One region of the Streptomyces sp. NBC_01013 genome, then DNA from elsewhere that is predicted to be linked to it. Evidence: predicted binding sites of a transcription regulator. Region 1 holds the regulator's gene; the other holds the start of a gene.
What was found. The regulator HspR, encoded in region 1, represses chaperone genes until heat shock. The targets are predictions, from matches to a motif close to TTGAGNNNNNNNNNCTCAA.
Positions count from the first base shown of each region.

Region 2: the regulator HspR is predicted to act here: its motif matches at 13,353-13,371, upstream of lon (endopeptidase La).

Region 1 covers NZ_CP108687.1:4,425,721-4,441,367, forward strand. The annotation lists gene OG538_RS19255 ((Fe-S)-binding protein) at 1-345, opposite strand, end outside; gene OG538_RS19260 (sugar transferase) at 449-1,051, opposite strand; gene dnaK (molecular chaperone DnaK) at 1,486-3,345, shown strand; gene grpE (nucleotide exchange factor GrpE) at 3,342-3,992, shown strand; gene dnaJ (molecular chaperone DnaJ) at 4,074-5,261, shown strand; gene OG538_RS19280 (heat shock protein transcriptional repressor HspR) at 5,263-5,709, shown strand; gene OG538_RS19285 (LuxR C-terminal-related transcriptional regulator) at 5,796-6,809, opposite strand; gene OG538_RS19290 (helix-turn-helix transcriptional regulator) at 6,994-7,977, opposite strand; gene OG538_RS19295 (hypothetical protein) at 8,109-8,363, shown strand; gene OG538_RS19300 ((2Fe-2S)-binding protein) at 8,360-8,680, shown strand; gene OG538_RS19305 (hypothetical protein) at 8,869-9,735, shown strand; gene OG538_RS19310 (pyridoxamine 5'-phosphate oxidase family protein) at 9,766-10,170, opposite strand; gene clpB (ATP-dependent chaperone ClpB) at 10,444-13,038, shown strand; gene OG538_RS19320 (YbjN domain-containing protein) at 13,179-13,751, shown strand; gene OG538_RS19325 (HAD family hydrolase) at 14,000-14,602, opposite strand; gene OG538_RS19330 (metallophosphoesterase family protein) at 14,619-15,302, shown strand; gene OG538_RS19335 (ATP-grasp domain-containing protein) at 15,302-15,647, shown strand, end outside.
Region 2 covers NZ_CP108687.1:2,679,355-2,695,001, forward strand. The annotation lists gene OG538_RS11185 (C40 family peptidase) at 55-1,236, shown strand; gene OG538_RS11190 (styrene monooxygenase/indole monooxygenase family protein) at 1,327-2,568, opposite strand; gene OG538_RS11195 (GTP-binding protein) at 2,591-3,241, opposite strand; gene OG538_RS11200 (DUF742 domain-containing protein) at 3,222-3,638, opposite strand; gene OG538_RS11205 (roadblock/LC7 domain-containing protein) at 3,635-4,114, opposite strand; gene OG538_RS11210 (nitrate- and nitrite sensing domain-containing protein) at 4,111-7,101, opposite strand; gene OG538_RS11215 (hypothetical protein) at 7,466-8,251, shown strand; gene OG538_RS11220 (MarR family winged helix-turn-helix transcriptional regulator) at 8,277-8,774, opposite strand; gene OG538_RS11225 (lysozyme) at 9,000-9,845, shown strand; gene OG538_RS11230 (polysaccharide deacetylase family protein) at 10,127-10,807, shown strand; gene lon (endopeptidase La) at 10,910-13,330, opposite strand; gene OG538_RS11240 (hypothetical protein) at 13,535-13,669, shown strand; gene OG538_RS11245 (isochorismatase family protein) at 13,935-14,513, shown strand; gene OG538_RS11250 (GNAT family N-acetyltransferase) at 14,632-15,381, shown strand.

The DNA of each region.
Region 1 (15,647 bases):
CTCGATGTAGAGCTCGAACGGCAGCCACTCACCGATGATCGGCAGGACCCAGTCGGCCTTGAAGAGCTGTCCGTACGCCTGGAGCAGCGTCGGCGGCAGCGTCAGGAAGCCGATGGCGACGAACCAGTGCGCGAAGCCCACGATGCCCCACCGGTTCATCCGGGTGTGGCCGAGGAACTCCTTGACCAGGGTGATCGTGCGCTGCTTGGGGTCGTCGGTGCGGCTGCCTGCCGGTACCGGCTGTCCGAGGCGGACGAACCGGTAGATCTGCGCGACGGCTCGGGCGATGAGCGCAACGCCGACAACCGTCAGCACCAGCGACACGATGATCGCGGCGAGTTGCATGTGGGGCTCCTCGGGCCTGCGAGGGTGGGATCCAGCGATGATCGCTGATTACTCAGAAGCTTACTAAGCAGTAACTTAATCAGTCTGTGCTGACACTATCCACTTATTCCGCCGTCCTGTAGCCGGGCAGGCGGTGATCTGTGTCGCTCAGGTCCGCCTTGCCGCGCCGGGCGAGGCTCCGGACCGCCTCGCGCAGGGGTGCGCCGACGGCTTCCGCGAGGATCGCCAGGTCCAGCCCCAGCCGGTGGTGCTCGGCGTAGTACTGGTCGAGAAGGTCCGGTTCGTCCCACGGCATCGCCGAACGGTGGCGGACCTGGGCCAGGCCGGTCAGGCCGGGCTTCAGTTCCCGCCGCCAGTCTCTCGCACCGGGCGGCCGGTCGCGTACGCCGTCCGGAGTCAGCGGGCCCGGGCCGACCAGGGAGAGGTCGCCCCGTACGACGTGGGGAAGCCGGGAGATCACGTGGAGCCGCAGTCGGCGGGTGCGCAGGGACCGCAGGACGAAGGGCCTGCCGCCCGCTCCGACGCGGGTCGAGCGTGTCAGTACGTCCCCGGACCCCGGCTGTACGGCGAGGGCCAGGGCGGCGGCGGCGAGCAGGGGGGCGGCCAGGAGGAGCAGGGCCGAACCGAGTGTCAGGTCCAGGACGCGCTTCGCGGAGGGGCGCGGGAGGGCCGCCGGTTTCCATGCCCTCAGGGCCCTCCGGACCATCGGGAGGCGGGGTGGGCGGGGCGGCTGCCAGGTGCGTCCGGCGGGTCGGGGGCGCCGCCGCGGCCCGTGGCCCCGCCCTTGCCACTGCGTCTGCATCGTTCGCACCTGCCTGGGTCGGCTGCCTGAGTCGGGGGATCGCGTGCCGGTTTTGCACTGCTCACGGCATTTTGTGACAGAACGATCCCACGCGGCGATGATGGGGAGGGGTGTGTGACCCGTGGGGGCGGGCAGGTGTCGCCCGTACGCGGGTCGGATTTGCCGCTGATCGCCGGTATGTGATGTGTGTCCACCGTCACGGGCGAGCCTGTCGCGACTGGTAGTGCGGGGTGCGTGCACGATAGTTGAGTCGCCTCGACTCAGGTCTGTTGACACTGGAACGGGCGTCATGCATCCTTGAGCCAGATCCACTCAAGTAGTCAGTTGGAGGAATTGAAATGGCACGTGCGGTCGGCATCGACCTGGGCACGACTAACTCCGTCGTCAGCGTTCTCGAAGGCGGCGAGCCCACCGTCATCACCAACGCCGAAGGTGCCAGGACCACGCCGTCCGTCGTCGCCTTCGCGAAGAACGGCGAGGTACTGGTAGGCGAGGTCGCCAAGCGCCAGGCAGTGACGAACGTCGACAGGACGATCCGTTCGGTCAAGCGCCACATGGGCACTGACTGGAAGATCGACCTGGACGGCAAGAGCTTCAACCCGCAGCAGATGAGCGCCTTCATCCTGCAGAAGCTGAAGCGTGACGCCGAGTCCTACCTGGGCGAGAAGGTCACCGACGCGGTGATCACCGTCCCGGCGTACTTCAACGACTCCGAGCGTCAGGCGACGAAGGAGGCCGGCGAGATCGCGGGCCTGAACGTCCTGCGTATCGTCAACGAGCCGACGGCCGCCGCGCTGGCGTACGGGCTCGACAAGGACGACCAGACGATCCTCGTCTTCGACCTCGGTGGCGGCACCTTCGACGTGTCCCTCCTGGAGATCGGCGACGGCGTCGTCGAGGTGAAGGCCACCAACGGTGACAACCACCTCGGTGGTGACGACTGGGACCAGCGCGTCGTCGACTACCTGGTGAAGCAGTTCGCCAACGGGCACGGCGTGGACCTGTCCAAGGACAAGATGGCTCTCCAGCGTCTCCGTGAGGCCGCGGAGAAGGCGAAGATCGAGCTGTCGTCCTCGACGGAGACCTCGATCAACCTGCCGTACATCACGGCGTCGGCCGAGGGCCCGCTGCACCTGGACGAGAAGCTCACGCGCTCGCAGTTCCAGCAGCTCACCGCTGACCTCCTGGACCGCTGCAAGAACCCGTTCCACAACGTCATCAAGGACGCGGGCATCCAGCTCTCCGAGATCGACCACGTCGTTCTCGTCGGTGGCTCGACCCGTATGCCGGCCGTCGCGGAGCTCGTCAAGGAGCTCACGGGCGGTCAGGACGCCAACAAGGGCGTGAACCCGGACGAGGTCGTCGCCATCGGCGCCTCGCTCCAGGCCGGTGTCCTCAAGGGCGAGGTCAAGGACGTCCTGCTCCTCGACGTCACCCCGCTGTCCCTCGGTATCGAGACCAAGGGAGGGATCATGACCAAGCTCATCGAGCGCAACACCACGATCCCGACCAAGCGCTCGGAGATCTTCACGACGGCCGAGGACAACCAGCCGTCCGTGCAGATCCAGGTCTACCAGGGCGAGCGCGAGATCGCCGCGTACAACAAGAAGCTCGGAATGTTCGAGCTGACCGGCCTGCCGCCGGCCCCGCGTGGTGTGCCGCAGATCGAGGTCGCGTTCGACATCGACGCCAACGGCATCATGCACGTCGCTGCCAAGGACCTCGGCACCGGCAAGGAGCAGAAGATGACCGTCACCGGTGGCTCCTCGCTGCCGAAGGACGAGGTCAACCGGATGCGTGAAGAGGCCGAGCAGTACGCGGACGAGGACCACCGCCGCCGCGAGGCCGCCGAGTCGCGCAACCAGGGCGAGCAGCTCGTCTACCAGACGGAGAAGTTCCTCAAGGACAACGAGGACAAGGTCCCCGGCGACGTCAAGACGGAGGTGGAGACCGCGCTCACCGAGCTGAAGGAGAAGCTCAAGGGCGAGGACACCGCCGAGATCCGTACGGCCACGGAGAAGGTCGCGGCCGTCTCCCAGAAGCTGGGCCAGGCGATGTACGCCAACGCCCAGGCCGAGGGCGGCCCGCAGGCCGAGGGGCAGCCGGGTGCCGAGCAGGCCCAGGCCGACGGTCAGGACGATGTCGTCGACGCCGAGATCGTCGACGACGAGAAGGACTCCAAGGGCGGTGCGGCGTGACCGAGGAGACTCCGGGCTTCGAGGAGAAGCCCGACGTCCCCTCCGGCGCCACCCCTGACGACGCCGAGCCGAAGGCCGCCACCCCCTCTTCGGAGGAGGCGGCGGCCCCGGCCGGGGACGCGAACCAGACAACGGCACTGACCGCACAGCTGGACCAGGTCCGCACGGCGCTCTCCGAGCGCACGGCCGACCTCCAGCGGCTCCAGGCCGAGTACCAGAACTACCGCCGCCGCGTGGAGCGGGACCGGGTCACGGTCAAGGAGATCGCAGTCGCGGGTCTCCTGTCCGAGCTCCTGCCCGTGCTCGACGACGTCGGCCGGGCCCGCGAGCACGGTGAGCTCGTGGGCGGGTTCAAGTCGGTGGCCGAATCGCTGGAGACGGTCGTCGCCAAGCTCGGACTGCAGCAGTTCGGCAAGGAGGGCGAGCCCTTCGACCCGACGATCCACGAGGCCCTGATGCACAGCTACGCGCCGGACGTCACCGAGACGACCTGCGTGGCGATCCTGCAGCCGGGCTACCGGATCGGCGAACGCACCATCCGTCCCGCGCGGGTGGCGGTGGCCGAACCCCAGCCGGGTGCGACCCCCGCGGCCGCCAAGGAAGAGAAGAGTGACGACGAGGAGAGCGGTGGCGGCGAGGAGGTCTGACATTCCGTCCGACCACCTGGCAGCACACCGCCCGCCCACCCGCCCGGCCATGTGGCGGGTCGTCCGGAAGGAGGGACGTCGATGAGTACGAAGGACTTCGTCGAGAAGGACTACTACAAGGTTCTCGGCGTCCCGAAGGACGCCACCGACGCCGAGATCAAGAAGGCGTACCGGAAGCTCGCCCGCGAGTTCCACCCGGACGCCAACAAGGGCGACGACAAGGCGGAGGAGCGCTTCAAGGAGATCTCCGAGGCGAACGACGTCCTCGGTGACACCAAGAAGCGCAAGGAGTACGACGAGGCACGCGCCCTCTTCGGCAACGGTGGCTTCCGTGCCGGACCGGGCGGGGCCCAGGGCAACTTCAACTTCGACCTGGGGGACCTCTTCGGAGGTGCCCCGGGCGGGGGCCAGAGTGGCGCCGGCGGGTTCGGAGGCGGCGGTCTGGGAGATGTCTTCGGCGGCCTCTTCAACCGGGGCGGCGGCGGCACCGGCACACGGGTGCAGCCGCGTCGCGGCCAGGACATCGAGTCCGAGGTGACGCTCAGCTTCACCGAGGCGGTCGACGGGGCCACGGTCCCGCTGCGGATGTCCAGCCAGGCGCCCTGCAAGGCGTGCTCCGGCACCGGCGACAAGAACGGCACCCCCAGGGTCTGCCCGACCTGCGTCGGCACCGGCCAGGTCTCGCGCGGCAGCGGCGGCGGGTTCTCGCTCACCGATCCCTGCCTGGACTGCAAGGGCCGGGGCCTCATCGCCCAGGACCCCTGCGAGGTCTGCAAGGGCAGCGGCCGGGCGAAGTCGTCGCGCACCATGCAGGTCAGGATTCCGGCGGGTGTTCTCGACGGCCAGCGGATCCGGCTCCGCGGCAAGGGCGCCCCGGGCGAGCGGGGCGGACCGGCCGGTGACCTCTATGTCGTCGTCCACGTCGACGCCCACCCGGTCTTCGGCCGCAAGGGCGACAACCTCACCCTCACCGTGCCCGTCACCTTCACGGAGGCGGCGCTCGGCGGCGAGGTGAAGGTCCCCACACTCGGCGGACCGCCGGTCACGCTGAAGCTTCCGGCCGGCACGCCCAACGGGCGCACCATGCGGGCCAGGGGCAAGGGCGCGGTCCGCAAGGACGGTACCCGCGGGGACCTGCTGGTCACCGTCGAGGTGACGGTCCCCACGGACCTCGGCCCCGAGGCCCGGGACGCCCTGGAGACCTACCGCAAGGCGACCGCGGACCAGGACCCGCGGGCGGAGCTGTTCCAGGCAGCGAAGGGAGCTTGAGGTGGACGGCCGACGACGCAATCCGTACGAACTCACCGATGAATCCCCGGTGTACGTGATCTCGATCGCGGCCCAGCTCTCGGGCCTGCATCCTCAGACGCTGCGCCAGTACGACCGCCTCGGCCTGGTCTCGCCCGGCCGCACGGCCGGACGCGGCCGGCGCTACTCGGCCCGCGACATCGAGCTGCTGCGCACCGTGCAGCAGCTGTCGCAGGACGAGGGCATCAACCTGGCCGGCATCAAGCGCATCATCGAACTGGAGAACCAGGTCGCCGCCCTCCAGCAGCGCGTCGCCGAACTCTCGGCGGCCGTGGACGGTGCGGCGGTGGCCATGCAGCAGCGCGAGGCGCAGGTGCACGCCTCGTACCGGCGCGACCTGGTGCCGTATCAGGATGTGCAGCAGACCAGCGCGTTGGTGGTCTGGCGCCCGAAGCGACCGAAGGACTGAGCGGGGGACCTCCCTGCGCAAGGAGCCCGTCACCCCGGAACACCGGGGTGGCGGGCCTCCGTGTTGTGGGCGGCGGTGCGGGCACTTCAGCTGCGTGGTGCCGCGGGCCTGTCCGGCGTGGGCGGCGGTGCGGGCTCGGCGATGCCGGAGCGGACGAGGAGGGCGCCGAGGTGCGTGCGGCTGGTGGCGTCGAGGGTCTGCATGAGCTTGGCGATGTGGGTGCGGCAGGTACGGACGCTGAAACCCAGCTTCCGTGCCACGGCTTCGTCATGGTGCCCCTGGACGAGGAGGCGGGCGATGCTGAGCTGCACGGCGGTGACGGGAGTTCCCGGGGCGGCGGTCTGCAACTGCTCGGTGATCGGAGTGGCCTGGGCCCACAGCACCTCGTACACCTGCACCAGGTAGCGGACCAGCGCCGGATGCCGGATCTGGAGAGCCACCTCGCGGTCGGCCGTCGCGGGGATGAACGCTACGGCGTGGTCGAAGATGATCAGCCTGTCGATGGTCTGTTCCAGGGTTCTGACCTGCACCTGTCCGGGCGGCATTCGCTCCAGGTAGTCCCTGACGGGGGCGCTGTAGCGCGCCGGGTGCTGGTAGATGTGGCGGAGCCGGGCTCCTCTGCCCACCACTGACAGGCCGTTGGCCAGACCCTGCTCGATCTGCTCGGCGGACCGGTGACCGCCCGGCTGAGCGGTCAGAACCTCGGTACCGGCGACGGCGGCGGCTTCCTGGAGCGCGGAGTCGATCAGCCTCTTGCCCTCCAGGGCGGTGATGGAGAGGTTGGGGTCCTCGCTCGCGATGGCCGCCAGGGGTGCCAGCGAGTCGACCAGTGCCGCGCTGCGGCGCACCTGTTCGTAGACGTTGCGCGTGATGGGCTGCAGCAGGTGCGCGAGCGCGGCGGAAGGCGTGGCAGGGCGCAGCATCGTCGGATCGCGGGGGTCCGGGTGGAGCAGGGCCATCTCGATGAGGCAGGGAGCCGGTGAGATCTCGGCTCGCGGCAGGCGCCCGCGCCGCAGGGATTCGGAATAGAGACGGATCGCCGGCTCGCACAGTTCGGAGCCGCTGTGCGGGTGATTTGGTATGCCCGTTTCCGTACCCATCTGGACCCCCTCATTCTTTGCAGTGCAACAAGATGACGGTGGTGAAACCCTAGCGACCGGGGGAGTGTTGACGTGTCGGGGGAGCCGGGAACTCCCTCGGCTTCCTCAGGGCACGACCGCGCTTCTCCCCCGTTGCGTGGTTGTGCTCCCGGCCCGGGGGTGGGGATTTCTGGGTGCCGGCCGGTCAGGAATCCTGTTCGAGGATTCCTGACCGGGAGATCAGATAGCCGAGCTGGGCACGACTGTTGCTGCCGAGCGCGGCGCTGAGCTTGGCGATGTGGGAGCGGCACGTACGTACGTTCATGCCGAGACGACGGGCGATCGCCTCGTCGACATGGCCCTCGACGAGCAGCTTCGCGATGGAGTGCCGTACCCCCGAGATGCCCTCGGGCGTGGGGTCGTACGGGATTTGCTCCTGCAGGGGGATCGCACGCCGCCAGAACTGCTCGAAGACGGTGACGAGGTATTCCACGATGCCCGGGTGCCGTAGTTCGAGTGCCACCCGCCGGTCGTTGGTGGCGGGAATGAAGGCGACGGTGTGATCGAAGATCATGAGCCGCTCTATGAGCTCTTCGAGCGTGCGGATCTCCACCTTGCTCTCCGACATGCGGGCCGCGTAGGTGAGGGTTCCGTGACTGTGCCGGACCGTGTGCTGGTAGAGGGTCCGCATGCCGACACCCCGCTGGGTGAGGACGTTCCCCCGCTCCATCGCGGTGTTGAGCGCGTCCTCGCTGCGGCCGCCGCCGGGCTGGATCGTGAGCACTTCCGAGTGGCACTCCGTCATGGCCAGCTCGATCGACGCGTTGATGCGGTCGATGCCTTCGAGCACCGTGATCGCGTGCGTGGTCGGCGGCGCCTGGGCGCTGATGGCCATGAACGGTTCGAACGCCTCGGTGAGTTCGACCGACAGGCGCCGGCGGTCCTGGATCTCCCGCTCAATGGGGTGGAGCCGTTGGGTCAGAGCCGCCGACGGGGGTACAGGTCTCAGCCATGTGGCATCGTCGGGATCCGGATGCAGCAGAGCGAATTCCAGCAGGCAGGGGGCCAGCTCGGCCTCGGTCCGGGCTATCTTTCCGACACTCAGCGCGCTGGCGTACAGCCGGGCGCCCTCGTCGCACAGAGCGCTCACAGAGTGGGGATGTGTCGCGTTTGTGTCACTTGTGATCATTAGTCCACCCCCCAGGAACATGAATCTGCAGGAACATGATGCATCGGTTCTGTGGCATTGACGTGCCTGAATAGGCAATCGTCTTGTGATGCGGGGGAGAGGACACATTGGAAGTGAGGACGAAGCCAACTATGAGTAACAAGATGCTTCGCTCGGTGCTTGCTGCGGCCTTCTCCGCCGGGCTGATGTTCGGGGCGATCAGCACCCTGGGATCTGCTGGGCACGGTGAGCTCGCAGGACCGACGAGCGCACAGCTTCAGGCCGTACCGCCGCCCGATCTCGCATGGGACAGCGTCCCTGTCGATGCGACGGCTACCCAGGCCCGGAACGTGGTGGCATCTGACCTCGCCTGGGACCTGGTGCCGATGAAACCGGCTCAGCCGTGACCACCCCGCCGGACGACCGGACCTTCCGGCGCGAGATGGCAACCGCCTACCGCTCAGGGTGGCATTTCATCGACCTCGTCACGGCACTCCCCCACCGTGGTGATTCGTTGATGGTCACTCTGTTCGGCGACCCGGTCGTCGTCGCCCGTGAGGACGACGGGGAACTGCGCGCCTACCGGTGCCTCCGCAAGCCGCGCGGAGCGCCGCAGCCCGTACGCTGCGCCATTCGGTACGACATGATCTTTGTGAACCTCGCGCAGCGTGACCATCAGCTGTTCGAACCTGAAGCCATCTCCGCCACCCCCCGCAGTGCCTGAGCGATCCCCCGTCGTTCCACGTCGCTCAGACACTCCCCCACACAACGGCGCCACCGTGACCTGAACACGGTGGCGCCGTTGTGCTTCTCCCGGAGACATTCCGGTCGGAGCAGTGCAGAAGGTGACAATCTTCTCTGTCTGTGGGGCGTGGCCCTCCCTGCTCCGCCCTCCCATTCCAAGGGACGTTCATGAGCGGACACGAGGTCGAAGAACTGCCGGGCCGGCGCGGAGGTGACGGTGACGCCGCATACTCCGACGCCATGCTGCTCCACCGCGAGGCGGAGGTCTCCTTCGACGACACGGTGAACTGGAAGGTCCTGCTGGCGGTGTGGCTGAGGGCCGCCGCCGTGGCGTCCGCGGTGCTCCTCCTCTTCGGCTTCGTCGGGCTCATCGCCCTGGCCGGCGATCCGGGGAGCGGTCTCGGGATCATGGGGGTCGGCATGCAGATCGCCATGATCGCCTTCGTCGCCGTCTTCCTGGCGTCGAGGACCGCCGAGCCGGTCGGTGAGTGGCGGATCCTGCTGGCCGACCGGGGACGGCACGCCGAATCGGCGTACGCCGAGATCGCCAGGGCCGCGCGGGAGCGCCGACTGCCGGTCGTGCCCGTGTTCCGCCGCATCCGCACCGGGGGTGAGCACCCCCGTGTGACCCACCGGATGGTGCTCCGGGACGGGAGTTACGTCGCGTACCTCTCGGTGTTCGCGTACGGCACCGGCCTCTACGTGGGCTGGGTGATGCGGCGCGACCGGCGGGGCACCGAACTCGTCGGGCAGTTCGTCTCCGACTTCGTCAGGGGCTTCGGCGGTACCGACACGGAGAAGGCCGTGATGCGGACCGAGCCGCCGCGCGCCATGCGGGAGGCGCTGCACGCCGCCGCCCTGGAAGGGGTGCGCGTCGCCGTCGACGGACGCACGGTCGCTCCCGGGGCGGCCTTCCCGCACGGTCTCCCACGGACCGAGGAGGACGTCGCGGCGCCCGTCCCGGTCCAGGAGCCCACGCCCATGGCGCCGCCGCCCCTGCCGCGCCGGCGGCCCTGGGCGGAGGGCGGCAGCTGAGGGTGCGCGAGGGGCCGGCGGCGGGAGCGGTCAGCCCCGGCCGAGTGCCCGGTCCAGGCTGATCTCGATGACGACCCGGTCCGGGTTGGGCGACGGGGTGCGCTCGTAGCGCTCCATGTGGCGGCGTTCCGCCGTCTCGACCCTGTCCTGCTCCGTGCGCACCCTGGCGACGCCCTCCAGGGTCGCCCAGCGCGCCCGGTGCACCTGGCAGGCCGCGACGCGGGCGCCGTCCGGGCCCGCGGCCAGGATGTTGGCGACCTTGCGGCTGTTCTTGTTGGTGATGATGCGGGCGAGGCCGGCCTCGGGGTCGTACGTCACGCACACCGGCACCACGTGCGGGGTGCCGTCGGGGCGGGGCGTGGTGAGGGTGCACAGGTGGGACTCGCGCCAGAATGCGAGGTATTCCGGGCTGGGGTTGCGTACGTCGACTGCCATGGGGCCAGCGTAGGCAGTCCGGGGGGTGGCCCGGGCCGGTGGGCGGCCGTGCACGGCCGGGCGGCTCGGAACACGGCGGGCCCGCGGCTCGCTTCGAGGAGGGGAACCGTCTCGGGGCGAAGGGCAGCCGGCGCTCGGAACGGAAGGGCCCGCCCGGGCGCCGCCCCGGTTCCGTCTTGAGATCTGCCTTGAGTGGAATAGACTCAACTTTGTGCACGTTGATCGTGTCAGTAACGAGAACGGACCAGTCGTCGCAAGGAGGAGAGAGCGCACGTGGACGCCGAGCTGACCAACAGGAGCCGGGACGCCATCAACGCGGCCACCAGCAGGGCCGTCAAGGACGGGCATCCCGATCTGACCCCGGGGCACCTGCTGCTTGCGCTGCTGTCGGGGGAGGACAACGAGAACCTCGTCGATCTGCTGGCAGCCGTCGAGGCCGACCAGATCGCCGTACGCACCGAGACCGAGCGGCTCCTGAGCGCGCAGCCCAGCGTGACCGGGTCGACCGTCGCGCCGCCGCAGCCCAACCGTGAGCTGCTCGCCGTCATCAACGACGCCGCCCGCCGGGCGAAGGAACTCGGCGACGACTACATCTCCACCGAGCACCTGCTCATCGGCATCGCCGCCGAGGGCGGTCGCGCCGGTGAGATCCTCGACGGGCAGGGCGCCAGTGCGAAGAGGCTGCTGGACGCATTCGAGAAGAGCAGGGGAGGGCGCCGGGTGAGCACACCGGACCCGGAGGGCCAGTACAAGGCCCTGGAGAAATTCGGTACGGACTTCACCGCGGCCGCACGCGAGGGCAAGCTCGACCCGGTCATCGGCCGCGATCAGGAGATCCGTCGCGTCGTCCAGGTGCTTTCGCGCCGCACCAAGAACAACCCCGTGCTGATCGGTGAGCCCGGCGTCGGCAAGACCGCCGTCGTCGAAGGGCTGGCCCAGCGCATCGTCAAGGGTGACGTCCCCGAGTCCCTGAAGAACAAGCGGCTCGTCTCGCTGGACCTCGGTGCCATGGTCGCGGGCGCGAAGTACCGCGGCGAGTTCGAGGAGCGCCTGAAGACCGTCCTCTCCGAGATCAAGGAGAGCGACGGCCAGATCATCACGTTCATCGACGAGCTCCACACCGTCGTCGGCGCGGGCGCCGGAGGCGACTCCGCCATGGACGCGGGCAACATGCTCAAGCCCATGCTGGCCCGTGGCGAGCTGCGGATGGTCGGCGCCACCACGCTCGACGAGTACCGCGAGCGGATCGAGAAGGACCCCGCCCTGGAGCGCCGCTTCCAGCAGGTGCTCGTGGCCGAGCCGTCCGTCGAGGACACCATCGCGATCCTGCGTGGGCTCAAGGGGCGCTACGAGGCCCACCACAAGGTGCAGATCGCGGACGCCTCGCTGGTCGCGGCCGCCACCCTCTCGGACCGTTACATCACCTCCCGCTTCCTTCCCGACAAGGCCATCGACCTCGTCGACGAGGCGGCCTCCCGGTTGCGCATGGAGATCGACTCCTCGCCCGTGGAGATCGACGAACTCCAGCGCGCCGTCGACCGGTTGCACATGGAGGAGCTGGCCCTCAAGAACGAGAGCGACCCCGCGTCCAAGCAGCGGCTGGAGAAGCTGCGCCGCGACCTCGCCGACAAGGAGGAGGAGCTGCGCGGTCTCAACGCCCGCTGGGACAAGGAGAAGCAGGGCCTGGAACGCGTAGGTGACCTCAAGGAACGCCTCGACGAACTGCACGGCCAGGCCGAACGGGCCCAGCGCGACGGTGACTTCGACACCGCGTCCAAGCTGCTGTACGGGGAGATCCCCGGCCTGGAGCGGGAGCTGGCCGAGGCCGCCGAGGCCGAGGAGGAGGCCGCGAAGGAGCCCAAGGAGACCCTGGTCAAGGACGAGGTCGGGCCGGACGACATCGCCGATGTCGTGGGTGCCTGGACCGGAATCCCGGCCGGCCGTCTGCTGGAGGGCGAGACCCAGAAGCTGCTGCGCATGGAGGAGGAGCTGGGGCGGCGGCTCATCGGGCAGACCGAGGCCGTGCAGGCCGTCTCGGACGCGGTACGCCGCACCCGGGCCGGGATCGCCGACCCCGACCGGCCCACCGGATCGTTCCTCTTCCTCGGTCCGACCGGTGTCGGCAAGACCGAGCTGGCGAAGGCGCTCGCGGACTTCCTCTTCGACGACGAGCGGGCCATGGTCCGCATCGACATGAGCGAGTACAGCGAGAAGCACAGCGTGGCCCGGCTGGTCGGTGCCCCGCCCGGGTACGTCGGCTACGAGGAGGGCGGCCAGCTCACGGAGGCGGTCCGCCGCCGCCCGTACAGCGTCGTCCTGCTGGACGAGGTGGAGAAGGCGCACCCCGAGGTCTTCGACATCCTGCTCCAGGTCCTCGACGACGGCCGGCTCACCGACGGCCAGGGCCGGACGGTGGACTTCCGCAACACCATCCTGATCCTGACGTCCAACCTCGGCAGCCAGTACCTGGTCGACCCGCTGACCAAGCCCGAGGAGAAGAAGCGGCAGGTCCTGGATGTCGTACGGGCCTCGTTCAAGCCGGAGTTCCTCAACCGGCTCGACGACCTGGTGGTGTTCTCCGCCCTGACCGGCGACGAGCTCGCCCACATCGCGGGACTCCAGATCGACCGGCTGGCCAAGCGGCTGGCCGACCGGAGGCTCACCCTCGACGTCACCCCGGCCGCCCTGGCCTGGCTGGCCGAGGAGGGCAACGACCCCGCCTACGGTGCCCGGCCGCTGCGCCGCCTCATCCAGACGGCGATCGGCGACCGGCTCGCGAAGGAGATCCTCGCGGGCGAGATCACGGACGGCGACACGGTGCGCGTGGACCGGGTCGGCGACGGCCTGATCGTCGGCGCGGCGACCTGACCGCAGCACATGTGGCGTAACGGCGGCCCCGCTCCCCACCTGCTGGATATCAGCTTGTGGCGGATCGGGGCCGTCCGGGCTTGCCATGCCCCGCCCGGCATGGGAGAGGATGGCAGTCAACCGCACGAAGGGAAATTACGGTGAGCATCGATCCGTCCTCGATTCCTAACTTCGGGGGCCAGCCCGAACCGCAGGCGGCAGGACCGGAGGGCCCCGTCGTCCCTGACCAGGACCTCGTCAAGCAGCTCCTGGAGCAGATGGAGCTGAAGTACGTCGTCGACGACGAGGGCGACCTCGCGGCGCCGTGGGAAGACTTCCGCACGTACTTCATGTTCCGCGGCGAGGGCGAGCAGCAGGTCTTCTCGGTCCGTACGTTCTACGACCGCCCGCACGACACGGACCAGCGCCCGGTCCTCCTCGACGCGATCGACGACTGGAACCGCCGCACCCTGTGGCCCAAGGTCTACACGCACACCCACGAGCCCGAGGAGGGTGCCGAGGACACCGGCACCTCCGTCCGGCTGATCGGTGAGGCGCAGATGCTCATCGGCACCGGCGTCTCCCTGGAGCACTTCGTCTCCTCGACGGTCAGCTGGGTGCGCGCTTCCATCGAGTTCGACAAGTGGCTGCTCGAGCACCTCGGCCTGGCGCCCGAAGAGAAGGGCGCCGAGGAGAACGCGGCCGGCACGGAGCAGTCCGCTCCGGAAGCCTGAGCCTCTTCCGGCCCACGAGAGCCCGGCCGGGGCAGCGGTCCGTACGACCGCTGCCCCGGCCGGGCTTTTTCGGCTGCGGGGGCCGTGCCCGGCCGTCCGAAATGAGCAGGGTCGCCGAAAAGCCCCGAATGGCCACCCGTCCGGTGCGCGCCAGCCGGTGACACGACACCTCCGGGCCGTAGATCCCGTGTGTATCCGCGCGCAAGGATGCTCGGGACGATATCGGCCCCGGGAGACAGTTTGTCCGCTCAGAATGCGAGCAGGGACGCAAGGTTCTCTTCGAGTACTGCGGCACCCTGGAATTGCAGAGCCGTGATGCCGGAATTCTCGGCGGCCTGCACATTGGCGGACTTGTCGTCGATGAAGAGTGCTTCGCCGGGGGACACCGAAAGGGCCGCGAGTGCCTGCTCGAATGCGCGTGGATCGGGTTTCTTCGCCCCGAGGTCGCACGAGAAGACCAGGGTGTCGAAGCATGCGGCGACCTGCGGCATGATCCGGGGCAGCGCGTCGAGCAGCAGCGCGTCATTGTTCGAGAACAGGGCGGTGCGCCTGGGGCGCGCGGCATTCACGAGTCGCAGGACGTCGTGATCGGGCTCGAACGCCGTGCCCCACAGCTGCTGGAGCGCCCGCAGCCCACCGGTGAACCCCAGCTCGGTGCGGACGACCTCGTGGATGCGTCCGGCCGTGGCGTTGCCGAGGTCCCACTCGTCGATGAGACCGGTCGCGTAGAGCGCGGACTCGACGTCCTCGGGGCTCACGCCGCAGGCCGCACCCAGCTTTTCCAGACGCCGTTCCGGGACGTAATGGCATACGACATCGCCCAGGTCGAAAAGAATCACTTTGGGGTTCATGGGGGTGGACGATAGCATGGTGCGGTTTGCCGTAATTTCGGATCTGCACGGAAAGTCCGCGAACTTTCGAGCCATTATGGAAGCTGCCCGGGGACGCGTGGATTCGATCGTTCTGACCGGTGATTACTTAGAGGCGAAGATATCCAAGAAGGAGATGTCTTCGGGCCTCGTGCGGCCGCCGGAGGACGTGGTGGACCACGATCCGGACCTGTGGGCGGAACTCGCGCGCTGCGTCCTGGTCCGGGGCAATCAGGAGGAGCGCATCGCCACGCTGCTCGGCGACCGGACGGTCCCCGGGCTGGCGCCGCTGCTGGCGGCGCCCGAGCGCTGGGTCACGCAGGCCACCCGGTTCGAGCACGGACACCGCTTCGCCTGGGCGCGCGACGGGGACGTGCTCACGCACCCCGTGCTCGACGAGGAACCCGGTGGGCCGGTCGTGATCCACGGGCACAGCCACCGCCGGATGCTGACGCTCGGCCGCGCCCGCGGCTCAGCCGCCGCACCACCCGGCGGCCCGCGCAGGACCGTGCCGGTCATCGGCCGGACCCATCGGCTGCCGCCCCACGGGATCCGCGTGGTCAACGCGGGCGCCGCCTGCGACGCGGCGGCGCACTGGGCGCTCTACGACGAGGACGCCCGCACGGTCACCTTCGAGACCGCGGGCGGCACAGGCACGACGGGCGAGACGGGAGAGGGCTGATGGAGAACGAGGAAGAGCGACGTGTGCAGGGGGCGGGCCGCCCGCGGGTACTGGTGGTCGCCGGCCGGGCGGGAAAGCTCCAGGTGGCCAAGGACGCCGGGTTCGAGGTCGTGTACGTCCAGGCCCCCCAGGTCTTCACGCAGGCGCACCGGGACGGCCTCGACGAGGCGCTGCTGCTCGACTACACCCGGCCGGAGCGGGTGATCCCGGTGGTGGCCGGCCTGCACAGCGTCGCCCCGCTGGACCTGATCGTCTCCTTCACCGACCCGGGGCTGGACCTCGCGGCCACCCTGAGTGAGCAGTTCGGGCTGCCGGGCAACCGGGCCGCCGTCTCCGCCGTGCTGC
Region 2 (15,647 bases), 1.7 Mb from region 1:
GCGCTCACTCATGGGGTAGTCGCACGATTCACCCCGTTTTCCGGAGGTGGTGTCGTGTCGCGCAAAGTCCTGCGCTCCCTCGGCACGGCGGCTCTGGCCGCCGTCGCGGTGACCTCACCGGCCGCGGCCGCAGCACCCTCGCCCGCCCCCTCTCCGCGCACCGAAGGCCCCGCCGTCCCGGCCGCCGTCCCTGAAGCGGCGGCGGGCAGCGTCGCCGGACTCCTGAACGAACTCCAGCGGCTGTACCAGCGGACCGAGGAGGCCACCGAGACCTACAACGGGACGGCGGCCGAACTGAAGAAGCGGACCGCGGAGGCGAAGAAGCTCGACTCCGCACTCGTCACCGCCCGGCTCTCGCTGTCCCGGAGCCGCGACGCCGCCGGGCGCCTGGCCCGTGAGCAGTACCAGGGCCGTTCCGACCTCTCCGCGTATCTGCGGCTGTTGCTGATGCGCGATCCCGAGTACGCCCTGGACCAGGGGCAGGTCGTCCAGCGGCTGGCCGCCGGGCGGGTGGCGACCATGAAGCGGCTGGGCGGCGCCGAGAGGCGCGCCGCGGAGCTGGCCAAGCAGTCCCGCAAGGTCCTGGACAGGCAACAGGTCCTGGCCGCACGGCAGAAGAAGGACCGAGACACCGTCCAGGCGCGGCTCAAGCAGGTCGAGGGACTGCTCGCCACGCTCTCCCCGGAACAGCTCGCCGAGGTCTCCCGCCTCGAACAGGACGGTACGGACAAGGCGCAGGACGCACTGGTCGCCTCGGGTGCGCTGTCCTCGGCCCGGCCTGCGACAGCGGAGGGCAGTGAAGCGGTCCGGTACGCGATCGAGCAGATCGGCAAGCCGTACGTGTGGGGCGCGGAGGGGCCGGGCTCGTTCGACTGCTCCGGACTCACCTCGCAGGCCTGGGCGAGCGCCGGCCGCACCATTCCCCGCACCTCGCAGGAGCAGTGGCGGCAGCTGCGGAAGGTGCCGGTGAAGGCCCTGCGGCCGGGCGATCTGGTGGTCTACTTCCCGAAGGCGACGCACGTGGCGCTGTACATCGGCAACGGCCTGGTGGTGCAGGCGCCGCGGCCGGGCTCACGGGTCAAGGTCTCCCCCGTCGCGTCGAATCCGCTGCTGGGCGCCGTGCGGCCGGATCCGGAGGGCGCTCCGTTGACCACGTACGGGCCGCCGGAGCTCCCGGAGGGGGCCTCCGAGGGGTCCGACGAGGGATACGGCGAGGACGCGGCGCCCGGGGAGTAGCGCTCGTACCGAACGCAACCGCCGGGCCTGGCCCGCCGGACATGCCGACGGCGCCCGGCCCGGCCGGTGCGTTCAAGGGGTGCCGGGCTCTCAGGCGGCCGGACCCGCGACGGAGGCCAGGTAGGCGTTCGTCTTCTCCGGCTCGAAGAAGAAGTTGTCGAAGTCCGCCGGGTCGTTGAACCCGTTGGCGAAGCGGTCGGCGACCGGCTGGAGCTGACCGGCGGCGCCGATCAGGTTCAGCACGTGCTCCGGCGGGACGCCGAGCATCGCGTTCGTCCACTTCGTGACGTGCTGGGCGGTCTCCCAGTAGCGGTCGAACGTGGCCTGCATCCAGTCCGCGTCGAACGCGCGGTCGCCGTGCTCGATGATCGAGTCCAGATAGGCGTTGGCACACTTGGAGGCCGAGTTGGAGCCCTGTCCGGTGATCGGGTCGTTGGCGACGACGACATCCGCCACACCGAGCACCAGGCCGCCGCCGGGGAGCCGGCCGATCGGCTTGCGGACGGTCGGGGCATAACGGCCCGCCAGGGTGCCGTTGGCATCGGTCAGTTCGACCTTGGTGGCGCGTGCGTACTCCCACGGGGTGAACTTCTCCATGAGCTCCAGCGTCTTGGCGAGGTGCTCCGAGGGGTCCTTGATGCCCTGGAAGGCGTCGAGCGGCCCGCCCGGGATGCCCTCCCAGAACAGGATGTCGGCACGGCCCGACGTGGTCAGGGTCGGCATCACGAAGAGCTCACCGACGCCGGGGACCAGGTTGCAGCGGACCGCGTCGAACTCCGGGTGCTCGGGTCGCGGGCCCATGCCGTGGACGTACGCGACGGCCAGGGCACGCTGTGGGGCGTCGAACGGCGAACGGGACGCGTCGCGGCCGAACATGGAGACCAGCTCGCCCTTGCCGGCGGAGACCATCACCAGGTCGTAGGTACGGGAGAAGTAGTCCAGGTCGGACACGGCCGCGCCGTGAATGACGAGCTGCCCGCCGCGCTGGGCGAAGGTGTCCATCCAGCCGGCCATCTTCACGCGCTGGTCCACGGACTGGGCGAAGCCGTCCAGCTTGCCGACCCAGTCGATGGCGCGCGAGGAGTCCGGGGCCGCGACGGAGACGCCGAGGCCCTCGATGCGCGGGGCCTGGGACTCCCAGAAGTTGAGCTGGTAGTCCCGCTCGTGCTGGAGCGCGGTGTGGAACATGCACTGCGTCGACATGACCCGGCCGGAGCGGATCTCGTCGGCCGTGCGGTTGGACATGAGGGTGACTTCGTAACCTCGGGACTGCAGTCCGAGGGCGAGCTGGAGCCCGGACTGGCCGGCTCCGACTATGAGTATCTTCCGCATCGCGGTTCTCCGTTGTGTGTAGCTATGCCGGGGTGACGTCGAGGGCATGGCCCACGAGGGCCAGGAGCGACTCGACGACGGTGATCCTGTTACGCGCGTCCATGATCACAACAGGCACGTGCGGAGGGACGGTCAGGGCCTCCCGGACATCCTCGGCCTCGAATCCGGGTGTGCCCTCGAAGTGGTTGACGGCCACGATGTAGGGCAGTCCGCAGCTCTCGAAGTAGTCGAGGGCGGGGAAGCAGTCGGCGAGCCGGCGGGTGTCGGCCATCACGACCGCACCGATCGCACCGCGCACGAGGTCGTCCCACATGAACCAGAAGCGCTGCTGGCCCGGTGTGCCGAAGACGTACAGCACGAGGTCGTCGTCGAGCGTCAGCCGGCCGAAGTCCATGGCGACGGTCGTGGTGACCTTGTCGGGCGTCGCGCTGAGGTCGTCGGTCTCCTCACTGGCCTGGGTCATCATCGCTTCGGTCTTCAGCGGGGTGATCTCGGAGACCGAGCCCACGAAGGTGGTCTTGCCCACGCCGAAGCCGCCCGCGACCACTATCTTCGTGGCGATCGGGGCCCTGGTCCGGTCGAGCTGCCAGGCCTGCAACGATTCCTCGGCCTGGTCCTTCGGCCCCGGCTGGCGCGGGGCGAACAGCGGCGACTCAGAGACGACGGAGTCCATTGAGCACCCTTTCGAGCAGTGCGCGGTCGGGCTGGCCGGTGCCGTGACCGGTTCCGTACACGCGGATCTTTCCCTGGTCGGCCAAGTCGCTGAGCAGCACCCTGACCACGCCGAGCGGCATCTTCAGCAGCGCCGAGATCTCCGCGACGGTACGCATCCGCCGGCAGATCTCGACGATGGCCTGGAGCTCCGGCATGACGCGCGAGGCCAGGTTGCCGTTCGTCAGTTCGCGGCGCTCGTCGGGGGCGTCGAGCGCGGCGACGAACGTCTCGACGAGCAGGACGTGACCGAAGCGGGTACGGCCGCCGGTGAGCGAGTACGGGCGCACCCGCGCGGGGCGCTTGTCGGCCCCGCGCACGGGGAGCCTTCGGGCGGGTTCAGCAGCAGCGTGGGTCACTGGGCGCTCTCCATCGATTTGCGCAGCTCACTGCGGAGTTCGGGGGTGAGTACGTGTCCGGCACGGCCGACGAAGAGCGCCATGTGGTAGGCGATGACGCTCATGTCGCAGTCGGGTGTGGCGTGCACACCGAGCAGCGACCCGTCGCTGATCGACATGACGAAGACGCTGCCTTCGTCCATGGCCACCATGGTCTGCTTGACGCCACCGCCGTCCATCAGCTTCGCGGCGCCGATGGTGAGGCTGCCGATGCCGGAGACGATCGTCGCCAGATCGGCGCTGGAGCCCCGGGGGCCGTCCTGCCTGCCTGTGCCCCGGGCGACCTGATGGCCGGGGTCGGAGGAGAGCAGCATGAGTCCGTCGGACGAGACGACGGTGACCGAGTGGACCCCTGGCACCTCCTCCACCAGATTGCTCAGCAACCAGTGAAGATTCCGGGCTTCGGTGCTCAGCCCGAATGTGCTGGGCGCAGTCAACTGCGTGCCTCCTCGACTGTGTCCCCCGTGTCTCCGGGTCGGCCATCGGTACGGCCTGCCGGCTCGGTGTGCTGGGTACGTGTGGCGCCGGTGGCCGGCGCGGTGGCCTCGGCGATCTCCGCCTCGACGTCCCTGCGGCCGTTCTTCGCACCCTGGTGGAAGCCGCCGAGCCGACGGCGCAGGGCGTCCTTGTCCACGCTGCCCGTGCGCTCGGGTGCGGGGGCCGACGCCGGCCTGACGACCTTGGGGGTGCGCTTGGGCAGCCCCTTGTCGGTGATCCGCGGGGCCTGCTGCTCCGGCTCGGGCTCCGGGCGGCGCGGCCCGGGCAGGGCGTCGGCCACGGGTGGCGTGACGGGCGCGGGGGCGGGCGTGAGCGGCGCCGGCTGGCCGCCCTCGTCGGCGGTGCGCTCGTGGCGGTCGGGACCGATGGCGTACGGACCGGCGGCGGCCGAGGGCTCGGGGCCGTCACCGAAGGCGGGGGCGTGCGTGAACTCGGGTACGTCATCGAATTCGGGCACCCGCGGGAGCCGTACCTGCATCGTGGTCTCGGCCTCGGTCTCCGCGGGCCCCACGGGCTCGGGGTCCGGGGAGACCACGGAGGGCTGCGCCGCCTGGGGGCCCCCCGGCTCGGGCGCGACCGGAGGGGCGTGGTCGGGGACGGCCCGGATGAGGTCCTCGGCCGGGGCGCCGGGCTCCGGGGCGGGCGCGGGGACGGCGGTGGTGCCGGTCTCGGCGATCGTCTGTTCGGCGGCTGCGATCAGCGGGTCGCCGGGCAGGGCGAGGGTGCGGCCCGGCAGTGCGTTGGAGTTGGCCTCGGCCACCGAACCGGGGAGGTTCAGCGCGGGCGCGTCGCCGGGAGCGCTGACCGGCGGCGGGGTCGCGGCCGGGGGTGCCTTCGGGAGCAGCGCCTGGGGCAGCACGACGACCGCGGTCACCCCGCTGCCCTTCTGCTCGCGCAGCTGGACCCGCACGCCGTGGCGTGCGGCCAGCAGCGAGGTCACCTGGAGGCCGAGACCGGCCCCGTCGGCGCTCTGCTCCCCCGCCTCGAAGAGCGCCGGGTCGCCGAGACGGGTGTTGAGCTCGCCCATCCGTACGGACGACATGCCGATGCCCTCGTCCTGCACGGAGAGCATCACCTCACCGGTCTCCAGCAGCCAGCCGGAGAGCTGGACGTGGGAGTCGGGAGGGGAGAAGGAGGTGGCGTTCTCCAGGAGTTCGGCGACGAGGTGGCTGAGGTCGTCGGCGGCGAATCCGGCGATCTGGGCGTGCGGCGGCAGGGACTGGATGGTGACCCGCTCGTACCGCTCGATCTCGCTGACCGCGGCGCGCAGCACGTCGACCAGCGGGATCGGTCCGGAGTGGCTGTGTCCGTGCTCGGCGCCCGCGAGGACCAGCATGTTCTCGCTGTGGCGGCGCATGACGGTGGCCATGTGGTCCAGCTTGAACAGCGTGCCGAGCCGCTCCGGGTCCTGCTCGCGCTCCTCGAGGGACTCGATGACACCGAGCTGGCGTTCGACGAGGCCGAGGGTGCGCAGGGACAGGTTGACGAAGGTGTGGTGGACGGTGTTCTTCAGCTTCTCCAGCTGCGCCGCCAGGTCCGCTGTGTGGACCTGGAGTTCGGCGCGCTGCAGGGTGAGGGCTTCGCGGCCGGCGATCAGTTCGCCGCGCTCGCCCTCCAGCTTCTCGAACCGTCCGTTGAACTCGTGGAGCAGTCCGTGCAGCCGGCCGTGCAGTGCGTTGATGGACCGGACGACCTGGGCGAACTCGTCGTTGCGGCCGGTGTAGCGGACAGGTTCGGCCGTCTCGGGCTCCGCGGCGAGGCGGCCCGCGCCGATCCGCAGGACGGCGAGCGGCTGGGTCAGGGTGCGGGCCACGGCGGTGGAGACGCCGACGGCGATGAGCAGGCAGCCGCCGAGCAGCGCGATCCGCAGTTCGAGCGCGGTGACCTCGTCGTCGCGCAGCTGCCCCAGCCGCTGCACCTGGGCGGTGCCGAGGGCGGACTCGACGCCCCGCATCCGGTCGATCCGGGCGGAGAGCGCGGCCTGGAGCTTCTTCCCGCTGACCTTCTGGTCGGCCGAGGAGAGCTCGGGGCGGTCGGTGAGCGCGGCGAGGTACTTCTCGGCGCTGTTGACCTCGGGGCCGGTGACGGTGGTGGCCAGCTTGTCGCGGGCGGTGGCACCGGCGGCCTGGTCGAAGTCGGCGAGGGCGGAGAGCTCGCCGACCCGGGACTGCTGGGCGGCGCCGCTCAGCGCGTCCCGGGTGCGGTCCTCCTCGGTCTCGCCCTCGTCCTGCGTCTGGACGGGCAGGCCGGTGAACGGGTCGATCTGCGGGGCGGCCGGCTCCTCGCGCGGGACGGCGAGGGCGGCGAGCAGCAGCCCGCGGGTGGCGGAGGCCTGTTCGGTGGCCCGGCCGAGCGCGAGAGGGGCGCGGACCGCCTCCGCGGCGCGCGGCGGGGTGCTGTCCGCGAGTTCGTCGGAGAGGTCATGAAGCTTGGAGATGACCTCGGTGTACGCCCGGTGGGCCTCCAGCGCCGTGCCCTTGCCGCTGATGGCGTCGCGGCGCAGCGAGGGGATGGTGGAGAGGTCGCGGCGCAGGACGGCGGAGGCCGCGTCCCGGATCTCGTTCACCTGTTGGTCGACACGGGCGCTGCGGCTTCCCGCGGCACCGGTCGCCCCGGGCTTGCCCTCCCGGCCTGCGGCGATGAAGGCGGTGACCTCGTCGCGCTCGTCGGCGAGGGAGTGCGCGAGCGCGATGGCCTGCTGGTTCAGCTCTGCGAGGGTGACCAGCCGCTGCGACTCGGTCAGGTCGGACGAGGCGCTCAGGACCGCCGGCGCCCCCGCGGCCACGACGGTGATCCCGACGACCGCGACGCCTGCGACGAGCCGGCTGCGGACGCGCACGGTGCGCCCGCTCTCAGCCGGCGCCGAAGACGCCACCTCGGAACCGCTGTGCTTGCTGCCCTTGCTCCGAGGCCGCTTCTTCTGCACCGGTGCTCGCAATCTCGACTCGTCCGCCCTTGAAGCAGAGGTGACGCTCGGTCACGTGAACGAGCGCCCCGACCCCTGGTACGGCTTCCGACCATTCCAGTGCTTTTGAGAGGGGGGCGCGCATCAACCGCTCCGCCACTCGAACGAGTGAACCGCACTCTGGAGTTGGCGAACAAGTCTCCCCCCGGGCCCCCGACAGCACACCTGGACGCCCGGCTGGATCTTCGGCGCAGGCTTTGGCAGGATGCCCGCCCGCACACCTCCCGGAGTGATTCGTTCCGCCTCAAGGGGCCGCCTGACCTGCTGGTACGGGCCAATCCCCGGCCCGTGCAGGCTCCGTGAAGGCATCGTGCAGACTTGCCGTATGCGCATCGAACTCGCCACCGCCGCCGGACTCGCCGGGCGCCCGAACGAGGACTGGGCGGCCACTGTCCTGCCCGCCTCCGGCCAGGGTGGGGGGCTCGTCCTGCTCGACGGGGTGACCCCGCCCCGGGGTGACGACGGTTGTGCGCATTCGGTCCCGTGGTTCACGGCGCGGTTGGGTGGCGCCCTGGTCGAACTGTCGGGTTCGCGGCGGGATATGACCCTGCGCGAGATCCTCGCGGAGTCCATCCGGCGCACCGCCGACAGCCACCGATCCCGATGTGACCTTTCTCACGCGCGCACGCCGCAGGCGACTGTCGTCATGGCGCGTTGGGACGAGGCGGAGGTCGAGTACCTCGTCCTGTCCGACTCGGTACTGCTGTTCGAGTCACCGGGCGGCGTTGTCCGCGCCCTGGTGGACGACAGGCTCGACCGGCTGCCACCGGGCTCGCTCGCCTCCGAGGCGATCACCGACACGCAGGTACGGAACAAGGAGGGCGGCTTCTTCACCGCCGCCGCCGACCCGGCCGTGGCGGCCCGGGCTGTCACCGGGCGGGTCCCTCGCGCCGAGGTGCGGGCGGTCGCCGCACTGACCGACGGGGCGAGCCGCTGGACGGAGATGTTCGGCGAGGGTGACTGGAGGGCCTGCCTCGGGGTGCTTCACCAGGAGGGCCCCCAGGGGCTGATCGACCGGGTCCGGGCCCTGGAGGACGCGGACACGGACCGCGTGTACCTGCGGCGCGGCAAGCACCACGACGACGCGACGGCGCTCTACGCGCAGTTGTGAACCGCCCGGCGGCCGGCGCCCCGCCTCACCCCTCGGCGCGGGCGTTCAGCTGGTGCAGCAGCCGGGCGAGCTCCGCCACCTCGGCACGGTCCCAGTCCGCGAGCTTGCGCACGTAGCGGTCCCGGCGGGCGTCCCGGACGCTGCGGAAGCGGGCGAGGCCCTCGTCCGTGAGGTGGACGAGGAAGGCCCGCCCGTCCGCGGGGTCGGGTTCGCGCGCCACCAGTCCGAGGACCTCCAGGGCGCGTAGTTGACGGCTCATGGTGGCCTTGCCGACACCGAAGTACGAGGCGAGGTCGGTGGCCCGCTGACGGCCGGCCGACTCCAGGCGTACGAAGAGACCGTAGGCCGCCGCCTCCAGCTCGGGGTGCACCTCGCGCGCCATTTCGCCGGAGTTGGCCCGGGCGCGGCGCAGGAAGACGGCCAACTCCAGCTCCAGAGCGAGGAACTCGTGGTCCACACCATTTCCTCCGGTTGCGCCGGGTTCACTCCCGCTTTCGCTCCCGTGCACGTCAACACCCCTCATGCGCTTTCCCGCCACTGAAAGTTTCTTTCACCGCCGCTCATCGCCGCAGCTCCGCCAGTATTTCGCAGGAGTAGACCAACGGCACCGCCCAGGCCCTCTTCCGCCACCCGGGTCTACGTGCGTAGCGTCATGCATGGCATGTCCACACCATGACATGCCGCCAGGGGTGCGCCTGCCGCGCCCCGGGTCAGCAGGTCCCCCCACCGAGGCCTCGGAGGCACGCACATGCCCGTGCACAGATCCGGCTCCAAGACAGTCCGTCGCTCGCGCTTCGCCGCGGCGGGAACTCTGCTCGCAGCTCTCTCCCTCCTCGTCGCGCTGCCCGGCGCCGCCGGCGCGGCCACCACCGCCGGCGACCCCACCAAACCGGCCCGGGGCACGGCCACGATGGGCATGGGCGTCATCGCCCATGACGGCCAGGGCGGCCTGCCCACCACCCGCGCGGTCCAGACCGAAGGCGTGGACGTGAGCGGCCACCAGAACGCCGTGGCCTGGTCGACGCTCTGGAACAGCGGCGTCAAGTGGGCCTACGTCAAGGCCTCGGAAGGCACGTACTACACCAACGAGGACTTCGCCCAGCAGTACAACGGCTCGTACAACGTCGGGATGATCCGCGGTTCGTACCACTTCGCGACCCCGGACACGACGAGCGGCGCCACCCAGGCCAATTACTTCGTCGACCACGGCGGCGGCTGGTCCAGGGACGGCAAGACGCTGCCCGGCGTGCTCGACATCGAGTGGAACCCGTACGGCGCCCAGTGCTACGGGAAGACCGCGGCCGGGATGGTCTCCTGGATCCGTGACTTCGTGAACACCTACAAGGCGCGCACCGGGCGCGACGCGGTCATCTACACCGCGACCAGCTGGTGGCAGTCCTGCACGGGCGACAACGCGAGCTTCGGCGCCACCAACCCGCTCTGGGTGGCCCGCTACAACACCACGGTCGGCACGCTCCCGGCCGGCTGGGGCTACTACACGATCTGGCAGTACACCTCGTCCGGCCCGACAGTGGGTGACCACAACCACTTCAACGGCGCCCTCGACCGCGTACAGGCGATGGCGAACGGCTGACCTGCCGCCGCCCCTTCCCCCCCAGAGCCCGGTGACGCACCCCGTCGCCGGGCTCTGCCCTGTTCAGCGGCTCCGACCAGGTACGGAGACGCTCACCCACCCTCACGTCACCCCTATACACCGCGTGTATACGTCCTGTGTATAGTCCTTGCAGTCCGCACGTAAGCGCGGCGTGAACAACGAGGGAGTGACCTGCCTTGCCCAGTAGGACGAAGTCGATCGGTACGGGGTTGGCCGTCGCTCTAGTGACGGCGCTCACGCTGACGCTGAGCGGCTGCTCGATGGAGACCACGGCGCCCGGATCCGCCCGCGGCGACGCGGGCTCGGACGCCAAGGGGTCGTTCGGCCCGGTGGACTGCCGCAAGGCGAAGTGCATAGCCCTCACCTTCGACGCGGGGCCGGCCGAGGACACCCCCCATCTGCTGGACATCCTCAAGAAGGAGAAGGTCCACGCGACCTTCTTCCTGCTGGGGAAGAACCACGTGAAGAAGCACCCCGAGACCGTGCGCCGGATCGAGGCCGAAGGCCACGAGGTGGCCAACCACACCTGGTCGCACGAGATCCTGACGGACAAGAAGCCCGCCGAGATACGCGCCGAGCTGGAGAAGACGCAGGACGCGATCGCGGCGATCACCGGCAAGAAGCCGCGGCTGATGCGTCCGCCGCAGGGCCGCACCGACGACACGGTCTCCGAGATCAGCAAGGACCTCGGGCTCTCGCAGATCCTGTGGAGCGCCACCGCCAAGGACTACTCGACGACCGACTCGGCGCTGATCAAGAAGCGGATACTCGACCAGGCGAGCAAGGACGGCATCATCCTGCTGCACGACATCTACAAGGGCTCGGTGCCCGCGGTGCCCGGCATCATCGAGGAGCTGAAGAGGCGGGGCTACACCTTCGTCACCGTCCCGCAGCTGATGGCGCCGGCCGAGCCGGTCCCGGGGACCATCTACCGCCCCTGACCGGACCCATCGCCCACGCGGAACGGCCCGCCTCCCCGCGGGGGGTGACGGGCCGTCCGTACCGGTCGTGTCCGTAGTGCCACGTCCGTCACGCCGTGACAGCTACGCCGCGGCCGGGATCCTCCGCTCCGCCTGGGCCGTGGCCGGGGCCAGGGCGATCTCCAGGACCTGGCGGACGTCGGTGACCGGGTGCACGTCCAGGGTGTCCAGCACCTCGGCCGGGACGTCGTCCAGGTCGGCCTCGTTCCGCTTCGGGATCACCACCGTGGTGATCCCCGCCCGGTGCGCGGCGAGCAGCTTCTGCTTCAGGCCGCCGATCGGCAGGACCCGCCCGGTCAGCGACACCTCACCGGTCATCGCCACGTCCGTGCGGACCAGCCGTCCGGAGAGCAGCGAGGCCAGCGCCGTCGTCATCGTGATGCCCGCGCTCGGGCCGTCCTTCGGCACGGCGCCGGCCGGGAAGTGGATGTGCGCACCGCGGTCCTTCAGGTCCGCGACCGGCAGTTCCAGCTCCGCACCGTGCGAGCGCAGGAAGCTCAGCGCGATCTGCGCGGACTCCTTCATCACGTCGCCGAGCTGACCGGTCAGGGTCAGTCCGGACGCCCCGGTCTCCGGGTCGGCGAGCGACGCCTCCACGAAGAGCACGTCACCGCCCGCCCCGGTCACCGCTAGCCCGGTGGCCACGCCCGGCACCGCGGTGCGGCGCTCGGCCGGGTCCTGGGCGGACTCGGGGACGTGGTGCGGCCGGCCGATGAGTCCACGCAGATCTTCGTCGGTCACCGTGAAGGGCAGCTCACGGTCACCCAGTTCGTGCTGGGCCGCGACCTTGCGGAGCAGCCGCGCGACGGCCCGCTCCAGATTCCGGACCCCCGCCTCCCGCGTGTACTCACCGGCCAGCTTGCGCAGCGCCGACTCGTCGAGGGTGACCTCGGCCTTCTCCAGACCGGCCCGCTCCAGCTGGCGCGGGAGCAGGTGGTCGCGGGCGATGACGACCTTCTCGTCCTCGGTGTAGCCGTCGAGCCTGACCAGTTCCATCCGGTCGAGCAGCGCCTCCGGGATGGATTCCAGGACGTTGGCGGTAGCGAGGAAGACGACGTCGCTGAGGTCGAGTTCGACCTCCAGGTAGTGGTCGCGGAAGGTGTGGTTCTGCGCCGGGTCGAGCACTTCGAGGAGCGCCGCGGCGGGGTCGCCCCGGAAGTCGGAGCCGACCTTGTCGATCTCGTCGAGCAGGACGACCGGGTTCATGGAACCGGCCTCCTTGATGGCACGGACGATACGGCCGGGGAGCGCGCCCACGTACGTACGCCGGTGGCCGCGGATCTCCGCCTCGTCCCGGACGCCGCCGAGTGCGACACGGACGAACTTGCGGCCCATGGCGTGCGCGACGGACTCGCCGAGCGACGTCTTGCCGACTCCGGGCGGCCCGACCAGGGCCAGCACGGCACCGCCGCGCCGGCCTCCGACGACGCCCAGCCCGCGGTCGGCGCGGCGCTTGCGCACCGCGAGGTACTCGGTGATGCGCTCCTTCACGTCCTGCAGTCCCGCGTGTTCGGCGTCGAGGATCTCCTGGGCGCCCTTGATGTCATACGCGTCCTCGGTCCGCTCGGTCCACGGCAGTTCGAGGACGGTGTCCAGCCAGGTCCTGATCCAGGAGCCCTCGGGGCTCTGGTCGGAGGAGCGCTCCAGCTTGTCGACCTCCTTGAGCGCGGCCTCGCGGACGTGCCCGGGAAGATCGGCGGCCTCGACGCGTGCCCGGTAGTCGTCGGACTCGTCCTCCGGGTCACCGTTGAGTTCGGAGAGCTCCTTGCGCACGGCGTCGAGCTGGCGCCGCAGCAGGAATTCGCGCTGCTGCTTGTCGACACCCTCCTGGACGTCCTTGGCGATGGACTCGGCGACGTCCTGCTCGGCGAGGTGTTCGCCCAGCCACTGGATGGCGAGCTTCAGCCGGGCGACCGCGTCGGCGGTCTCCAGCAGCTGCACCTTCTGAGCGGTGGTGAGGAACGGTGAGTACCCGGAGTTGTCGGCGAGGGCGGAAACGTCCTCGATCTGCTGGACCCGGTCCACGACCTGCCAGGCGCCGCGCTTCTTCAGCCAGCTGGTCGCGAGGGCCTTGTACTCCTTGACCAGCTCGGCGACGGCCCCGGGGAGGGGTTCGGGGACGGGGACGTCGACCCGGGTTCCCTCCACCCACAGCGCGGCGCCCGGGCCACTGGTCCCGGCCCCGATCCGCACACGGCCACGCCCGCGGATGAGTGCGCCGGGGTCACCGTCCGAAAGCCTTCCGACCTGCTCGACGGTCCCGATGACACCGATCCCGGTGTAGGTCCCCTCGATGCGCGGAACGAGCAGCACCTCGGGCTTGCCGCCACCCTCTCGGGCGGCTGCCTGCGCGGCTTCCACCGCGGCACGTACATCACTGTCGGACAGGTCCAGAGGCACCACCATTCCGGGCAGCACGACCTCGTCGTCGAGCGGCAGCACAGGCAGGGTGAGCGGTGTGACCGCATTGGACTCAGTAGCCATGATCTCCCCTTCGGCAGTCAAGTTGAGCTATGCAGACTCAATGCTCCTGAGCCGCCCAATGTTCCCGGGGCGGTGTTCGCTGTGAGCGATCACGTACGACTCGTACGTTGCGAGGTGTGCAACGCCTGACGGGTGCCGTCGTAGTCCCACGCGCCCCGCTGACCGCCCACGCGCCCTGACCCGGACACCGGCGCAGAGCGGGTCGTGGGTCCGGTGACGGTCGGCGTGTGCGCGCCGGCTGCCCGGCTCGATGGTCCGTACGTCGCGCTCGTCGCACCCTCCGCGCGGCGGCTGCGGGCCAGGATCGAGGCCGCCTGGGAGGCCGCCCTGCCCTCGTGACACGCGCGAGGAGCCGTTCCTCCGGGGCGGGCAGGCGCCGGTCGGGCTGTGCCGGATCGTCGGACGCCCGGGGGCGCTTCCCTCTTCCTGAGCAGCAGGATCGCGTCGTCCTGGATGACGCGCTTCGGCTTGCCTGTCGGAGCGGTCCTGGATTCCCCGCTCCCCCGGCCCGCGTCCGGCCGACGTCCGTCCAGGACTCCGGGGCCCGGCCCACGGGGGCGAAATCCCGTGGAGTGCGGGGGACCGACCGATCAGGATGGGCCGCATGACCCATGCCCTCCTCCCTGTGCAGGCCCTGCTCGTCGTGGACGTCCAGGAGGCGGGGGTGAGCGGGGAGCGTGCCGTGCCCGGTGCCGCCGGTCTGCTGGAGCGGACGATGTCCCTGATCGCCCGCGCACGCCGGAGCGGTGCGCTGGTCGTGCACCTCCAGAACGACGGCGCACCAGGCGCCGGTGACGAGCCGCACACCCCCGGATGGGCGCTCCACCTGCCGGTCGAACCGGGCCCCGCGGAGCACGTGATCCGCAAGACCAGGGACGACGGCTTCGCGGGCACGTCCCTGGGGGACCTGCTGACCGGAGCCGGCGTCGAGGCGGTCGCCGTCTGCGGCATGATGTCGGAGATGTGCGTCCAGGCGACGGCCCGCACGGCCCTGGCCCGGGGCCACCGGGTCGTCCTCCCCCACGACGCGCACGCGACACAGGACGTGCCGGCAGCTCCCGGGATCTGCGAGGCGGTCCCGGCCGCCGTGGTCTCCCGGGTCGCCGCCTGGGCCCTCAGCGCAGACGCCGAGGTCACGGCACCGGCCGCCGCCGTGACGTTCACCGCGCCGCGGGTGCGCTGAAGCCTCCACATGACCGGCGGAGGCCGGAAAAGCGTTTGCGCCGGCTCGTACGCTCACTGCTGTGACCGAATCCTCCGGAACCGACCTCGCCACCCTGCTCGCCGCCTACGACGGGAACATGCGCGGCGCAGCCCCGAATCCGCCCGCGGGCGTCCACTACGAGCGGGACGGCGAGCTGCTGCGCGTCGTGGGCCAGTTCCGCGGCTTCGTCACCACTCCCCCGGACGTCGGGGTGCGCGGCACCGAGCTGGACCAGCTGATCGCCCGGCAGTGCGCGTACTTCGCCGCACGCGGCGAGGCCGTGGAGTGGAAGACCCGCGGCCACGACCGGCCGGCCGACCTCCCCGACCGGCTGCTCGCGGCGGGCTTCGTCCCCGAGGAGCGGGAGACGGTGCTCATCGGTCGCGCGGACGAGCTGGCCGCTGACCCGGTACTGCCGGACGGGGTGACGCTGCGGCAGGTCACCGCCGACGCCGACCTGCGGCGTATCGCCGCCATGGAGTCGGAGGTCTGGGGCCAGGACTTGAGCCGGCTGGGCGAGGACCTGATCGGCCGGGTCGCCACGGCCCCGGACGAGATCGCCGTGTTCGTCGCCGAGGCCGGGGACGAGGTCGTCTCCGCGGCCTGGCTGGTCTCCCGTACGGGGACGAGCTTCGCCGGACTGTGGGGCGGTTCGACCCTGGCGCCGTGGCGGGGCCGCGGGATCTACCGCGCCCTGGTCGCCGTACGCGCGAAGCTGGCCGCCGCCCGCGGGGCCCGCCATCTCCAGGTCGACGCCTCCGACGACAGCGCGCCGATCCTGCGCCGGCTGGGCTTCCACGCCGTGACCACCACCACGCCGTACATCTGGACCCCGGCCGGGGGCTGACCGTCGGGGACGGACCTGCGTGTCACGGGGACCCGGCCGCAGGGCAGAGGGCCGGCGTGAACGACGACCGAAGGCTCGGCCCGGACGGCACGATCGCCCGGGGAGGGTTCGCTGAGCCGCGTGCAGGCGGGGTCCGCAGCGCGGGCCGCCGAGACCACCGCGGACGTCGAACTCCGCGCCCTGAGCCGGGTGGTCGCGCCGTCGGACCGTGTGCACCGGCTTCGCCCCGGTCATGCCGCGGGGGCGCCCGGACCCATGATCCGGCC